One region of the Priestia sp. SRI_019 genome, then DNA from elsewhere that is predicted to be linked to it. Evidence: riboswitches for the same ligand, from Rfam matches in the RefSeq annotation. Region 1 holds a riboswitch; the other holds the start of a gene.
What was found. Region 1 has a riboswitch for cyclic di-AMP ahead of gltT (glutamate/proton symporter GltT). Riboswitches for the same ligand answer to the same signal wherever they lie in the genome.
Positions count from the first base shown of each region.

Region 1 (3,424 bases):
TATTTTTAAAGATCGTTTTATTAATTTATTAGGATTGGGAAAAAAACCAGCTGCTCCAATTGGACCGACAAATCGCTTGAATTTAATGCAGGTAATTGTTGGTCTGTTACCCGCAGGAGTGTTAGGACTTTTGTTTGATGATTACATTGATGAACATTTGTTTTCTTTAAATACGGTGCTAATTGGCTTAGTGGTTGGAGCTGTATTAATGATTCTAGCAGATTTGTTTGGACCTAAACGTCCGCGTGTAGAGACGGTGGACCAAATGTCTTATGGACAAGCACTAGGTATAGGACTGTTTCAATGTATTGCTCTTTGGCCAGGTTTTTCTCGTTCAGGCTCAACGATTTCAGGAGGGGTTCTTCTTGGAATGAGCCATAAGGCAGCCGCAGATTTTACATTTATTATGGCAGTGCCAATCATGGCAGGAGCAAGCGGACTTTCATTGATTAAAAACTGGCAGTACTTCACATCAGATGCACTACCGTTTTTTATTGCCGGTTTTATCAGCGCCTTTATTTTTGCGCTAGTATCCATTCGTTTTTTCCTAAAATTAATTAATCGCATCAAATTAGTGCCATTTGCAATTTATCGAATTGTTTTAGCAGCTATTCTATATTTTGTATTTTTATAAAATAAATACGGGTGTTCTTTAGTCCCTTAAACTTCTAATAGAGACTCAAAGAGCAAGAAAAAGCTATTGCAATGTTGCAATAGCTTTTTTGCATAAATATATATTATCGCCTTTTGAAAGCGTTTTATAAACATAGGTATTGACAAAACGTGTCGAAAAATAGTAAATTAATATTTGTGCAGTATAAAGTTAAGTAAAAGTAAGACTTCTGTTTAGTTTTATTGACTGTAAAAAACGTATGACAACGTATAGATCGTTTTAATTTTATAAAAACTGAATAATAAGCTTAATCGTATAGAGCGGGGGAATCATTATCGGCAGTAAAGCTGCCTTGGGGTGAATCCTTACAAAAGGTAGGAAACTCTCAATTCCGAATCCGACAGTTAACCCCGTTTGCTTTATTGAGAGAAAGAGCCCAAAATAGCGTAAGTAAAAGGCTGTTCTTTCTTAAGAATAGTCTTTTTTTGTTTTTTCAGAAAAGTATATACAAATGTCATACATCTTTGGGGAGGTACATCTATGAAAAAAATTCGTTTTGGTTTGGCTACGCAGATTTTTACCGGATTGATCCTCGGTGTTCTTGTAGGGGTAATTTGGTTTAACGATCCGCGTGTAGTAACATACCTACAGCCGCTAGGAGACCTATTTTTAAGATTAATTAAGATGATTGTTATTCCAATTGTTATCTCAAGCTTAGTCGTTGGAGTGGCAGGAGCAGGGAGCGGTAAACAGGTCGGAAAGCTCGGCGTTAAAACCATTCTCTATTTTGAAATTATTACGACTTTTGCAATTGTAATCGGTGTATTGATTGCTAATATTTTTCATCCTGGGCAAGGTGTAGACATTCATTCAGCACAGAAGAGTGATATTTCACAATACGTTGAAACATCCGAACAGCAAGAAGGAAAGTCAGTGGCTGAAACTTTCTTACACATTGTTCCGACAAACTTTTTCCAATCAATTGTTGAAGGAGACATGCTAGCAATTATCTTCTTTACAGTGTTATTTGCACTTGGAGTAGCGGCAATTGGGGAAAGAGGAAAGCCAGTTGTACAATTCTTCGACGGCGTTTCTCACGCAATGTTTCACGTGGTAAACCTTGTAATGAAAGTGGCGCCAATTGGTGTATTTGCTTTAATTGGTGTAACAGTTTCAAAATTCGGCTTAGAGTCACTCCTTTCATTAGGAAAGCTTGTTATCTTAGTTTACTTAGCGTTAATTTTCTTCCTACTTGTTGTATTAGGAGGAATCGCGAAATGGGCAGGAATTAACATTTTCCACTTATTCCGCTATATGAAAGATGAACTGTTGTTAGCATACAGTACATCTAGTTCTGAGACAGTTCTTCCGCGTATTATGGAAAAACTTGAAAAGATGGGCTGTCCGAAAGCTATCGTATCGTTCGTTGTACCAATTGGTTATACATTTAACCTGGATGGTTCCGTTCTTTATCAAGCAATTGCAGCGTTATTCTTAGCGCAAGTGTATGGTATTGATTTAACGATCGTTCAACAGCTGACGCTCATTCTTGTATTGATGGTTACATCTAAAGGAATGGCTGCAGTGCCAGGAACATCATTTGTTGTATTACTAGCTACTCTTGGAACAATCGGTGTTCCCGCAGAAGGATTAGCCTTCATCGCCGGAGTAGACAGAATCATGGATATGGCACGTACGGTTGTTAACTTAGTAGGAAACACACTAGCAGCAATTGTAATGTCTAAATCAGAAGGCAAATTTGACCCTAAAAAAGGTACAGAGGTCATGAGGGCCGGCTAATTTATAAATTAAAAAGCTACTTATTCTATTCAAAAAATTAGAATAAGTAGCTTTTTTCATAATAATTCCTTTATTATTATGGGAATTGACCCTATAATATGTAACATCAGGTATAAAAATATCCAAATTTTATTCTTACATAAAAGCAGTCACTGGTTCCTTTCTTTATCAGTAAATATAGAGATAGCTTAGCTAGTAGGGGGATAGTAGAGTATGTGGAAAAAGCGAATATGGGTCATCGCCTCGATAGTAATCGTATGTTTGTTAATCCCTTACAGTTTACCGATTGTGTTTGCTTTATTAACAGCATTAGCGCTTGAGGGTATTGTTCAGAAATTGCATCAATCTTTTAAAATGAAGAGAGTCTATGCAGTGCTTATGACCTTCATTTTATATGTTGTTTCGCTCATACTTATTGGATTTTTTATTGTTCGGACAATCGTTACGCAAGTGGTTGCTCTTTCAAAAATAGCGCCTTCCTTTGTAAAAGAAATCTATGAAACCGCGATTTATCCAACTATTATTAAGTGGAAATACTATTCAAACGCTCTTCCTACAGAAGTGATTTCTTCTATTGAGCGCACGCTTGAAAAGACCGTAAATTCATTAGATTCTCTATTAAAAAGTACCGTAGAAATCATCATTAGCTTTGCCGCTACTGTTCCTGGGTTTCTATTAGAGTTTCTTATTTATTTAGTAGCGCTTGTATTTATCAGCCTTGAGCTGCCTGCTATTAAAAATAAAATTAAGTCATTTTTAACAGAAGAAACGAAATATAAGCTACAAGTTGTCATCACTCAGCTTATCCAAGCGGGGGTTGGTTTTATCAAGGCACAAATTATCTTAAGTGTCATGACGTTTGTAATGGCTTATGTAGGGCTTTGGCTATTAGATGTTCCGTATACCGCGCTGCTTAGTTTATTAATTGTAATTGTCGATATCTTACCAATCCTTGGGACAGGCTCGGTGCTCGTTCCATGGGGAATTTTTGCTCTTACTCAAGGGCATGAT
Region 1 is NZ_JBYCZN010000014.1:14,801-18,224, forward strand. It holds gene AC2YJL_RS26995 (undecaprenyl-diphosphate phosphatase) at 1-634, shown strand, start outside; cyclic di-AMP (ydaO/yuaA leader) riboswitch at 908-1,047, shown strand; gene gltT (glutamate/proton symporter GltT) at 1,154-2,413, shown strand; gene ytvI (sporulation integral membrane protein YtvI) at 2,627-3,424, shown strand, end outside.

Region 2 (3,424 bases), on a different contig from region 1:
GGGCGCAGATGCATTTATGTCTATTCACGTAAATGCTGGTGGAGGAACGGGGTACGAAGATTATGTTTATAGAAGCGCTAGCAATGCCAGCAAAACGTTTCAATCGATTGTCCACGGCCAAGTACAGCCAGCGCTGCTGGCGTATAATCATCCGAATCGCGGTCGGAAATCAGCCAATTATGCGGTGCTTCGCTTAACAAATATGCCGGCAGTACTCACTGAAATAGCCTTTATTGATAACCGCACAGATGCAGCACTTCTTCAAAATGAAGCTTTTTTAAAAAGTATGGGTGAATCGTATGCAAAAGGAATTGCCGTCTATTTGAATTTACCTCGTCGTGCAGTTCCAAACCCAAATCCAACACCAACACCGAATCCATCGCCTTCTGAACCGGGTACAAAAACGTATACGATCAAGCAAGGAGATACGCTTTACAGTATTGCACAGAAGTACAGCATAACAGTGCAAGCGCTTCAAGAAGCCAATACAGGGCTTTCTGATCCTCTCACACTACAGGTTGGAAAAACAATTGTTATTCCTTCAGGGACTTCACCAAACCCATCTCCAACACCGTCACCAACTCCACCTTCGGAACAATATCCGCTTCCAAATGGAATTTTAAAACAAGGTGATTCTGGAGAAGCTGTGAAGCAGCTCCAAAAAGCATTAAACGCGGTGAATTTTAAAGTAGGATCAGTAGACGGAATATATGGAGTTCAAACGAAAGATGCAGTAAGGCGTTTTCAGCTTGTGTATCTTCCTTATGATGTGGATGGCATTTATGGTCCTCAAACAAAAAACAAGCTAGCAGCCGTTTTAAAAGCAAAAAGTTAAAGCAAAAAGGTCTTCTGAAAGCGGGCAGAAGGCCTTTTGTTTTGCTGTTAAAAGCGCCTTAAGTACTATTTTATGGTTTACGTAAAATAATGCTTTACAAACCATTTGTACGGGAGTATATTATCTAAGAACAAAGGATAGTTATGAAAGAAACATGTTATTGATCATACCCTTTAACCGAAAATTATATTGACCTGTTATCGCTTAATTCGTCAGAAGTGGGGGACCCAAATTTGTGCATTGTCACTTGGGGTGAATCCTTTTTTAAAGGTAGGGCTACTCTCATAGCCCGAATCCGACAGCTAACCCCATAAGCGTTTTGGAGAGGAGGTTTAAGCTGTGTAAAAACGCTGAGAACCCTTAGTGTTTTTTTTGTGCGCTTTTTTAACATAAAAAGGTATTTTTTAGGAATAATAGCACTTATTCATGAACTTGTAACGGCGCTTAGCAATGGACAGTAAATAGTAGCTAAGCGATCATCGGAGGGAAATTACGTGAACTATTCAGTTCTCAAAAGATTATTGATTGGAAAGCCGCTCAAAACAAAAGAGTTAGGCGATCAAAAGCTTAGTAAGCTTAAAGCACTGGCTATTTTATCATCAGATGCCTTATCTTCAGTGGCTTATGGAACAGAACAAATTTTGATTGTACTTGCAACAGTCGGCGTTCTTGCCTATTGGTATTCGATTCCAATTGCGATTGGGGTATTGGTGCTGCTGACGGCTTTAATTCTTTCATACCGTCAAATTATTTATGCGTATCCGCAAGGCGGAGGAGCTTATATTGTTTCCAAAACCAATTTAGGAGAAAATCCCGGGCTTATCGCTGGGGGATCACTGTTGGTAGATTATATTTTAACAGTTGCTGTGAGTGTTTCAGCAGGAACCGATGCTTTAACTTCGGCTTTTCCAACGCTGCATCATTACAATGTAGTAATTGCGTGTTTGCTGGTGATTTTTATTACCGTCTTAAACTTACGTGGTGTAACAGAATCCGCTTCTGTATTAGCTTATCCGGTTTATTTATTTGTTATTGCTCTTATTTTGTTAATAGCGGTAGGCTTGTTTAAAATAGCGACAGGTCAAGTTTCACCTGAGCTGCATCCCTCTCTCGGTACAGTAGTGCCAGGTATTAGTTTGTTTTTATTATTAAAAGCTTTTTCGTCAGGCTGTTCGGCATTGACAGGTGTAGAAGCCATTTCAAATGCAGTGCCTAACTTTAAAGAGCCAGGTGCAAAAAATGCTGTTCATACATTAATGCTGATGGGCGGTATTTTAGCCGTTTTATTTTCTGGCATCACGTTTTTAGCTTATTGGCTTGGCATTTCTCCAAAAGCAGATGAAACGGTTGTATCACAAATTGCATCGAGTGTGTTTGGACGAAATGGATTTTATTATTTTATTCAAGGCACAACAGCTCTAATTCTAGTGCTAGCGGCGAATACGGGGTTTTCAGCTTTCCCTTTGCTGGCTGTCAACTTATCGTCTGATAAATACATGCCAAGAATGTTTCAAATTCGTGGCGATCGATTAGGCTATTCAAATGGAATTGTGACCCTTGGAATTGCTTCTATTGTCTTAATTGTAGCTTTTAAAGGAGCGACTGAACAATTAATTCCTCTTTATGCAGTCGGGGTGTTTATTCCATTTACGCTTTCTCAAACAGGGATGATTGTCAAATGGGTCAGAGAAAAGCCCGCCGGCTGGCAAGGGAAGCTAGCTATTAACTTAATTGGGGCCCTCATTACCTTAACGGTGCTAATCATTTTGTTTACAACGAAGTTTTCACAAGTATGGTCCGTGCTCATTTTCTTGCCGGTTATTGTCTATATTTTTCATCGCATTCATACGCATTATGAAGCGGTAGGAGAGCAGCTTCGCATTAAGCAAGGAGAAAAGATTGGAAAGCTTGAAGGAAATGTGGTCATTGTTCCTGTAGCAGGAATGACAAAGGTAGTAGAAAATTCATTAAATTATGCACGAACGATTGGCGATACCGTTATTGCAGTGCACGTGGCCTTTGATCGAGAAAGCGAAAAGAGAATGGAAGAGAAGTGGGAGAAGTGGCAGCCTGATATTCGTATTGTTACGTTTCATTCTCAATACCGCAGCTTAGTGCGGCCGCTGTTTCGATTCATCGATATGGCCGAGGAAAAAGCGCGGGAAAACAATATGGCTATTACGGTCGTTATTCCGCAATTCATTACGAAAAAAAGCTGGCAAAATATCCTTCACAATCAGTCCAGTCTGTTGTTAAAAGCACATTTGCTTTACCGTAAAAATGTAATTGTTACAACTGTACCGTACCGTTTTAAAAAATAATGAAACATGACTAAAAACCTCCAACTTGTATGTTGGAGGTTTTTAATTTTTAAATTCACATACACTAACCGTAATCGAATCTCATCAAAGGCGCAAACGGAGGGATTGTATGAGTGAATTAATTAAATTGTTGCGAAAAGGAAATAAATCGGCCATGATGGCCGCTATAGTGAATACCATTATTTCCATTATTAAAGGAATTGCTTTCGCTTTAACAGGGAATGTAGCGATGTTTGCTGAAACGATGCACAGCTTAGGAGATGCAGCT
Region 2 is NZ_JBYCZN010000001.1:796,774-800,197, forward strand. It holds gene AC2YJL_RS04065 (N-acetylmuramoyl-L-alanine amidase) at 1-835, shown strand, start outside; cyclic di-AMP (ydaO/yuaA leader) riboswitch at 1,027-1,167, shown strand; gene AC2YJL_RS04070 (APC family permease) at 1,330-3,156, shown strand; gene AC2YJL_RS04075 (cation diffusion facilitator family transporter) at 3,266-3,424, shown strand, end outside.
Region 2: it holds a riboswitch for cyclic di-AMP, as region 1 does, so the genes downstream of both, AC2YJL_RS04070 (APC family permease) here and gltT (glutamate/proton symporter GltT) in region 1, are expected to answer to the same signal.